Regions from separate parts of the Alishewanella sp. BS5-314 genome, predicted to be linked through region 1. Evidence: predicted binding sites of a transcription regulator. Region 1 holds the regulator's gene; the other holds the start of a gene.
What was found. Region 1 encodes FNR, which switches genes on or off when oxygen is low (the NO sensors DNR and NnrR bind a similar motif). Its sites were predicted from a motif close to TTGATCTAGATCAA; they were not measured.
Positions count from the first base shown of each region.

Region 2: H1D31_RS15335 (GbsR/MarR family transcriptional regulator) is a predicted target of FNR. The motif match lies at 1,563-1,576, and genes of this name have one in related genera.

Region 1 is NZ_JACEHJ010000002.1:562,653-566,864, reverse strand. Features, by position in the region: gene H1D31_RS07130 (heavy metal translocating P-type ATPase) at 1-1,133, shown strand, start outside; gene ccoS (cbb3-type cytochrome oxidase assembly protein CcoS) at 1,130-1,306, shown strand; gene H1D31_RS07120 (sulfite exporter TauE/SafE family protein) at 1,296-1,970, shown strand; gene fnr (fumarate/nitrate reduction transcriptional regulator Fnr) at 2,007-2,711, shown strand; gene uspE (universal stress protein UspE) at 2,818-3,750, shown strand; gene ttcA (tRNA 2-thiocytidine(32) synthetase TtcA) at 3,828-4,212, shown strand, end outside.
Region 2 is NZ_JACEHJ010000002.1:2,313,309-2,317,520, forward strand. Features, by position in the region: gene H1D31_RS15330 (methyl-accepting chemotaxis protein) at 1-1,363, opposite strand, end outside; gene H1D31_RS15335 (GbsR/MarR family transcriptional regulator) at 1,634-2,197, shown strand; gene H1D31_RS15340 (cytochrome ubiquinol oxidase subunit I) at 2,238-3,611, shown strand; gene H1D31_RS15345 (cytochrome d ubiquinol oxidase subunit II) at 3,608-4,212, shown strand, end outside.

The DNA.
Region 1 (4,212 bases):
TAGTCGAAAAAACCGATCAGTTGGCGAAATACTTCGTCGAACGGCTACTGGTGATTGCGGTGCTGACTTTCGGCCTTTGGTATTTCTGGTGGAATCCGGATCGGGCGTTTTGGGTTACGCTCTCGGTGTTGGTGGCAACCTGCCCTTGTGCGCTTAGCCTGGCGACGCCGACCGCCATTACCTGTGCCCTCGCCCGCCTCAATCGTCAGGGCATACTGATCAAAAACGCTCAGGCGTTAGAGGCCTTGCCACAGATCACCCATATCGTACTGGATAAAACCGGCACCCTGACCGAAGGTAAGTTTAGTGTCGAAAGCGTCGAGATGCTAAGCGCGGCTTACACTGAGCAACAGGCCCTGAATCTGATTGCAAATCTGGAACGTTATTCAGAACATCCGATAGCCCGAGCCTTCTCGCCCTATCAGACCGCGGCCGAGGAGCTGCAACAGGTAACAGTCAGTGTCGGTGCCGGCATTAGCGGTTACTGGCAACAGCAAGCGGTGCGGGTCGGCAGTGCCGGTTTTTGTCAGCTAAGCCGCACTGTCAGCGGCGCCATGGTCTATCTGACGATTAACCAACAACCGATAGCCGCTGTAACCCTGAGTGACAGAGTGCGGCCGGAAGTTCCGGCGCTGCTGGCCAGCTTGCAACAACAGGGCTACCAATTGGGGATGTTAACCGGCGACAGCTCGTCACAGGCCGAGCAACTGGCCAGCGAATTACAGCTTAACTTTATGCATAAAGGCTGTACACCGGAACAAAAGGTGGCGCATATTCAACAGCTGATTAGCGAAGGCAAACAGGTACTGATGCTGGGCGATGGTATTAACGACAGCCCAGGCTTTAACGCTGCGCATATTTCGGTTGCGGTGCACTCTGGTGCCGATCTGTCTAAAAATCAGGCTGATGTCGTGTTGTTAAAACCCGATGTGAGTCTGTTAGCCGCACTGCTCAAAGGTGGCAAAACCACCGCCAGCGTGATAAAGCAAAATCTCGGATGGTCTGTCGGTTATAATTTGATTATTATTCCGCTGGCCGTAGCCGGCTTTGTCTCGCCCTATATTGCAGTGATCGGTATGTCGTTCAGCTCGTTATTGGTGGTATCGAATTCATTGAGGTTACTAAAGAAATGAGCATCATTTACGTACTTATCCCGATAGCCATCTTCTTTGTTGCGATGGGGATCTGGATTTTCTTCTGGGCGGTGCGCTCGAAACAGTTTGAAGATCTGGAAAAAGAAGGGTTGAGCATCCTGTTTGACGAGGACGATAAGCCAAAACCACCCGCGGACAAAGATGAGCCCTGATTATCTGGCCGCGCTGCTGATCGGCCTGCTGGGCAGCAGTCACTGCCTGGTGATGTGCGGCGGCATTGCCAGTGCCTTGCAACTGAGCGTGCCGGCTGAGCGCCGCCACTCCGGTTATACTTACCCCCTGTTACTCAGTGCCGGCCGCTTAACCACCTACAGCCTGTTTGGTGCCCTGGTCGGCTACTTTGGCCTGACCGCGATGCAGCTGGCCGGTGCCTCCATGCTCTGGTTGCGGTTACTGGCAGGCGTCTTACTGGTTGCTATGGCGCTCTATATCGCCCGGCTCTGGTTTGGTCTGACGCAGCTGGAACGGCTCGGGCAAAAGCTCTGGCAGCGCGTCCAGCCCTGTACCAAGGCACTGTTACCACTTGACTCAGCGACGAAAGCCTATCGGTATGGCCTGCTGTGGGGTTTTTTGCCCTGCGGCTTGGTTTATTCGACCCTTAGCTGGAGTCTGGCCAGCGGCAGCCCCTGGCATGGTGCCCTGCTGATGCTGAGCTTTGGCTTGGGCACCTTGCCGGCGATCCTGGCCGTTGGTGGCGCCGCACAGCTACTGCGCCAGCTGAAAAGCGCCTTGTGGTTTCGCTATAGCACCGCCGCTATACTGGCTATCTACGGCATTTATACGATATGGCTTGCTTTGCAGAGGTTAGTTTTTTAAGCTAGCTACTATATTAGGGAATTCAGGGTTTATTCGATGCAACGCTCGGCGATTAATTGTCAGGATTGTGGTTTTAGTCAGTTGTGCCTGCCGTTTTCACTCAACGATCAGGAAATGACCAAGCTGGATGACATTATTCAGCGCAAACGACCGTTACATAAAGGCGATATCCTGTTTGAAAGCGGCACCGCCCTGAAAGCACTGTATGCGGTACGCACCGGTTCCTTTAAAACCTTTACCCTGACCGAGCAAGGTGAGCAGCAAATTACCGGCTTCCATTTACCCGGCGATATTATCGGTTTTGATGCGATTAATACCCAGCAGCATATGAGCTACGCCGAAGCGCTGGAAACCGGCATGATTTGCGAGATCCCCTTTAACAACCTGGAAATGTTACTGGACCAGCTACCCAAGTTACGGCAGCAGATGATGCGGCTGATGAGTCAGGATATCCAGGCTGATCAGCAGATGTTGTTGCTGTTAAACCGCAAAACTGCCGAACAAAAACTGGCCACCTTTTTAAACCATCTGGCCTCGCGCTACGGTAACCGTGGTTTTTCCTCCAAAGCCTTCCGCCTGACCATGACCCGCAGTGATATCGGCAATTACCTGGGTTTAACCGTTGAAACCATTAGCAGGCTGCTGAGTAAATTACATAAAGATCAGATCATCGAAGTGGATGGCAAACTGATAACCATTTTAGATGCCCCTGCCTTAAGTAACCTCGCCGGTCAGTGTTAATCGGTATTTTGTTGATTTAACACAAAGGCCAGCCTACCAACTCCGGTTATGTTGACTACACTTAATCTAACAGATTGCGTGCATCAACCTGGTAACCGGAGTCATTATGTCGATTTATAACAATGTTTTAGTGGTATTAGATCCCACGACTGAACAACAGAAAGCCCTCGACCGCGCCCTGGAGCTAAGCCGCAAACAAGGCGGTAAACTGACCGCGTTTTTATCGGTATACGAATTCTCCTATGAGATGACCACCATGCTATCCGGTGACGAACGCGAAGCAATGAAGCAGGCGGTGATTAAAGATCGCGAAATCTGGGTCAGTGGCTTACTGCAGCAGGCTCAGGCGCAAGGACTGGAGATCAGTATTCAGGTGGTCTGGCATAACAGACCGTTCGAAGCCGTCGTCAAAGCTGTGCTGGAGCATAACTTTGATCTGGTGATCAAAGGCACCCATGACCACGATGTGCTGAAATCGATGATTTTCACCCCAACTGACTGGCATATTTTGCGCAAATGCCCCTGCCCGGTGCTGCTGGTAAAAGAGCATGCCTGGCCGGCGCAAGGTAATATTATCGCCGCTGTTAATGCCGGCAGTGAGCAGGAGCATCATAAATCCCTGAATAACAGGGTGATTGATAAAGCTAAACAAATGGCTGCCATGCTAAATGCCAGGGTGCATCTGGTGAATGCCTACCCCGGTACTCCGGTTAATATCGCCATCGAGATCCCGGAATTTAATCCGCAGGAATATAACAGCACCATGCAGCGACATCATAAGGATGCCGTGAAGCAACTGGCAGCCGAACATCAGATCCCGGCAGAGCAATGTCATGTGCTGGAAGGGATGCCGGAAGATGTGATCCCGAAATTGGCACGGCAGCTTGATGCCGAGATGGTATTAATTGGCACTATCGGCCGCACCGGCTTATCGGCGGCCATTATCGGTAATACCGCTGAGCATGTGATTGACCGTCTGGATTGTGATGTGCTGGCCTTAAAACCGGCCAATTTTGTCTGTCCGCTGGAGAAATCCTAGCCTTCCAGCCTCTGCCTCTTTTGAACAGGCGCACCCTTGGGTATAATGTGCGCCTTTTTTCTGTCTGGTAGTTAATGATGTCTCACGCGGCACAAGCGAAAGCCCAATATAATCTGAACAAGCTGCATAAACGGCTGCGCCGTAATGTCGGCCAGGCCATTGCTGATTTTGGCATGATCAGCGAAGGTGACAAGATCATGGTCTGTTTATCCGGCGGCAAAGACTCCTATACGCTGTTAGATATCCTGCTTAATCTGCAGCAATCTGCGCCGGTGAATTTCAGCATCGTTGCAGTTAACCTGGATCAGAAACAACCCGGCTTCCCGGCGCATGTGTTACCGGAATATTTAAGCAGCATCGGCGTCGATTTTAAAATTGTTACTGAAGACACCTACTCGATCGTCAAAGAGAAGATCCCGGAAGGTAAAACCACCTGCTCACTGTGCTCACGGCTGCGCCGCG
Region 2 (4,212 bases), 1.8 Mb from region 1:
TTTGGGCATCACCGGCATTCTGACTAATCAGCCCCATGGCTCCCACCGCCTCACGCACTGAGCCTTGCACCTGCTGGATCATTTGCTCAATTTCACCGGTAGAGGTTTGGGTGCGGTGCGCCAAACTGCGCACCTCATCAGCAACCACGGCAAAACCGCGACCGGCATCGCCCGCCCGCGCTGCTTCAATAGCTGCATTCAGTGCCAGCAGGTTGGTTTGCTCGGCCACACTGCGAATCACTTCCAGCACCTGGTTAATCGACGATACTTTCTCGGCCAGTACGTTTATCACAGTAACGCTTTGCTGCACTTCGGTATTCATCTTACCGATCACAGCACGGGTTTGCGTAACCTTGTGACTGCCATCTTTTGCCAGATTAGCCGATTGCGCCGAGGCATCAGAGGTTTTCATCGCTGTCGCCGCAACTTCATCTACCGCTGAACTCATCTCAGTGATCGCAGTTGCGGCCTGCTGTACTTCATCATTTTGTTGCTGAATAGCCCGTGCGGACTCATCGGTTACGGCATTTAGCTCTTCAGCTGCCGAGGCCAACTGGCTGGCTGAGCTGGCAATATGGCCAATGGCATCACGCAGTTTTTGCTGCATTTGTTGTAAGGCTTCAGCCAGGCGGGTTAATTCATCGTCACCGTCTTTGTTGATACGCTGTGTCAGATCACCTTCCGCAATTTGCCGCGCAGAGGCGACCGCCTGCTCCAGCGGCTGATTGATACCGCGTGAAATCACCAGTGCAATCACTATAGCAACCGCCACTACTAACACTATTAGTACAATCACAATAATACGGGCGGCCTGATAAGCACTGACGGATTCGGTACGCGCGGTATTGGCGGCTTGCTGGTTGATACGGGTGAGATCGAGCAAATCCGTTGTCATCTGTGCCGTAATTGGGTTAATTTGCTGCAGCAAATCCAGCGCCATGCCGGTCTCATCCTGCTTCAGAAATTCGAGCGCTTCTTGCTGTAACTGCAAATATTGCTGTAATCTTTTTTCGAAGTCAGCAAAAACTTTTCTCTCTTCATCCAGATACATGTTAGCAGCAAATGCCTGCTCATTACGCCGTACCTCTGTCCGTAACTGCTCTACTTCGTTCAGTGTGGCACCTTCCTGCGTAATGTCGGTTGTTAACATTAAGCGTAAGGTTAAGACCCTCAGGCGGGTAACATTCAGATTTAAGTCCGCCAGGCTCATCAGTGACGGTAAGATATTGGTTTCGACCAAATTCGCCCGTTCACGAATCTGCGACATAGTATTCAGGTTATAAAGCCCCAACGCGGCCAGCATAAAAGCCAGCGCGCCAAAGGCTGCCAGTAAACGTTTTTGAATGGATATTGTTCTAAACATAGGTTAAACCTTGCGTTAAGTTAACGGCGTAACTAACTTGATCCGTAATGAATGTTTCGCGGGTGAGTTTCACTACTTTAGCAGTTCTATCAAGCCTTAACAGTCCTGTCGACAGAAAAGCCCAACTTTTTTTCTGAATCGTGCGCTCAACGCCCACTAAATTCTTTTAATTAGTTCGCAGTCATACCTGCAAATTATGTTGATCTGGATCAAGCAACAAGCGTATTATTGTTTCAGAAATTTCTGAAAGTTCAGTAATGAGGCGCTCATATGCAAATGACTCCAATGATTGAATCCTTTGTTTACCACTTTGGCGAAATGGGCAGCCGTTGGGGCTTTAACCGTACCGTTGGCCAAATTTACGCCCTGCTGGTGATTAGCGAGCAACCGCTCTGTGCCAATGAAATTGGTGAGCTGCTGGGGATTTCGCGCGGCAATGTCAGTATGGGGTTAAAAGAGTTGGGTAGCTGGCAGCTGGTGCAGGTTAGCCATAAACCCGGCGAGCGGCGCGAGTTTTACCATAGCCGCGGCAGTATCTGGGATATGGCCAACCGGGTATTTGAAGAGCGGCGCAAACGGGAAATGGATCCGACTTTAAGTTTATTACGCGACATTATGATGGACGAGGCCGCTAACCCGGAAGAAGCCTTTGCCCAAAAGCGTATCGCCGAAATTCACGATCTGCTGGAAAACATTACCGAATGGACGCAAAGCCTGCAGTCCTTGTCGCCAGAGAAGCTGAATACCTTAATGAAGTTAGGCTCTGGCGTTGGCAAGGTACTGGAGTTTACCGACAAGTTTTTAGGTAAAAAAGATCCGGCAAAAGAAGCCTAGCTGTTTTTGCCAGCTGTTGTTCTATTGTAGTGAGGTTGCCATGTTAGACACCCTGTTGCTGTCACGCATTCAGTTTGCGGCCAATATCAGTTTTCATATCCTGTTTCCAACCATTACCATCGCCCTGGGTTGGTTGCTGGTGTACTTTAAAATCCGCTTTGACCTGTCACAGCATCCGGTGTGGATGCGCGCCTACCGCTTTTGGGTCAAAGTCTTTGCGCTGACCTTTGCACTGGGCGTGGTCAGTGGCATTACCATGTCGTTCCAGTTTGGCACCAACTGGCCGGGCTTTATGGAAACCGTCGGTAATATTGCCGGCCCGTTACTGGCCTATGAGATTCTGACCGCCTTTTTCCTCGAAGCGACCATGCTGGGCATTATGCTGTTTGGCTTTAATAAGGTACCGCGCTGGCTGCATACGCTGGCCACCTTGCTGGTGGCAATAGGCACTACGCTGTCGGCATTCTGGATCCTGGTGCTCAATTCCTGGATGCAAACTCCGGTTGGCTTTGAAATGCGTGATGGCGTGGCGCATGCCACTGACTGGCTGGCGATTATTTTTAACCCCTCCTTCCCGTATCGCTTTACGCATATGCTGCTGGCATCAGCACTGACGGTCTGTTTTTTGGTGGCGGGCATTTCTGCTTACCGGCTATATCGCGGGGATAATAAAAAAGCACCGCGCCTGACATTAAAAACCGCCTTGTTCACCGCTGCAGTGCTGGCACCGACCCAGGCCTTTGTTGGCGACCTGCATGGTTTAAATACGCTGGAACATCAGCCGCAAAAGATCGCGGCGATGGAGGGGATCTGGCATACCCAGCAAGGCGCGCCACTGGTGCTGTTTGCGATCCCTGATGCTGAAACTCAAACTAACCGCTTTGCGCTGGAAGTTCCAAAACTGGCCAGTTTAATACTGACCCATGATTTAAACGGTGAGCTAAAAGGCATTAACGAATTTCCGGGCGCACACCCGCCGGTGGCCCCGGTATTCTACAGTTTCCGGGTAATGGTGGGTATCGGCGTATTAATGCTGGCCGTTGCCTGGTGGTGTAGCCTGCGGTTGTACCGAAAAGGCGAATTATCACCGCTGCAATATAAGGTATTAATCGGCATGTCGTTCTCTGGCTGGATCGCCACCCTGGCCGGTTGGTATGTGACCGAAATCGGCCGCCAGCCATATCTGGTATATGGTGTGCTAAAAACCAGTGACGCCGTGACCACTGTGGCCAGTGAGCAGGTAGCCTTAACGCTCATCATGTATCTGGCGCTTTATGTGGTGTTACTGCTGGCCTATATCAAAACCTTATTCTGGTTGGCAAAACGGGCGATTGAGGTTGAGGAATATGACTTGTCGTTGCCTGGCCTACCGGAACAGAAAGCCAAAGTCGCCAATGAAGGAGCCGAAGCATGAGCATACTGACTGCAGAAAATCTGGCACTGGTGTTCGCTGGCCTTACGGCGCTGGCGGTACTGCTGTATGCCATCCTGGATGGTTATGATTTGGGCGTGGGCATAACGCTGCCGATGCAGCAAGAACCCTGGCGCGATACCGCCATTGCCTCTATTGGTCCATTCTGGGATGCCAATGAAACCTGGCTGGTGCTGGCCGTCGGCTTGCTGCTGGTGGCTTTTCCGGCTGCACACAGCGCGATTTTGCATGCGCTGTATTTGCCCGCCGCCTTGTTGCTGATTGGCCTGATCTTACGCGGTGTCGCCTTTGATTTTCGCGCCAAAGTCAAACCGGAGCGGAAAATCCGCTGGGACTGGACCTTTAAATTTGGCTCCTTGCTGGCAACCTTTAGCCAGGGCTTTATGCTGGGTATCTATGTGATGGGTTTGCAATACAGCGTTGGCAGTGTCGTGTTCGCCAGCTTTAGCGGCCTCTGTGTTACCGCCGCCTATGCGATGATTGGCAATGCCTGGCTGATCGGCAAAACGACGGGCGATTTACAGCGCCATGCCATCCGGCAGTGTAAATTGGCCGGGGTTTGGACGCTGGCCGGTATTTTGGC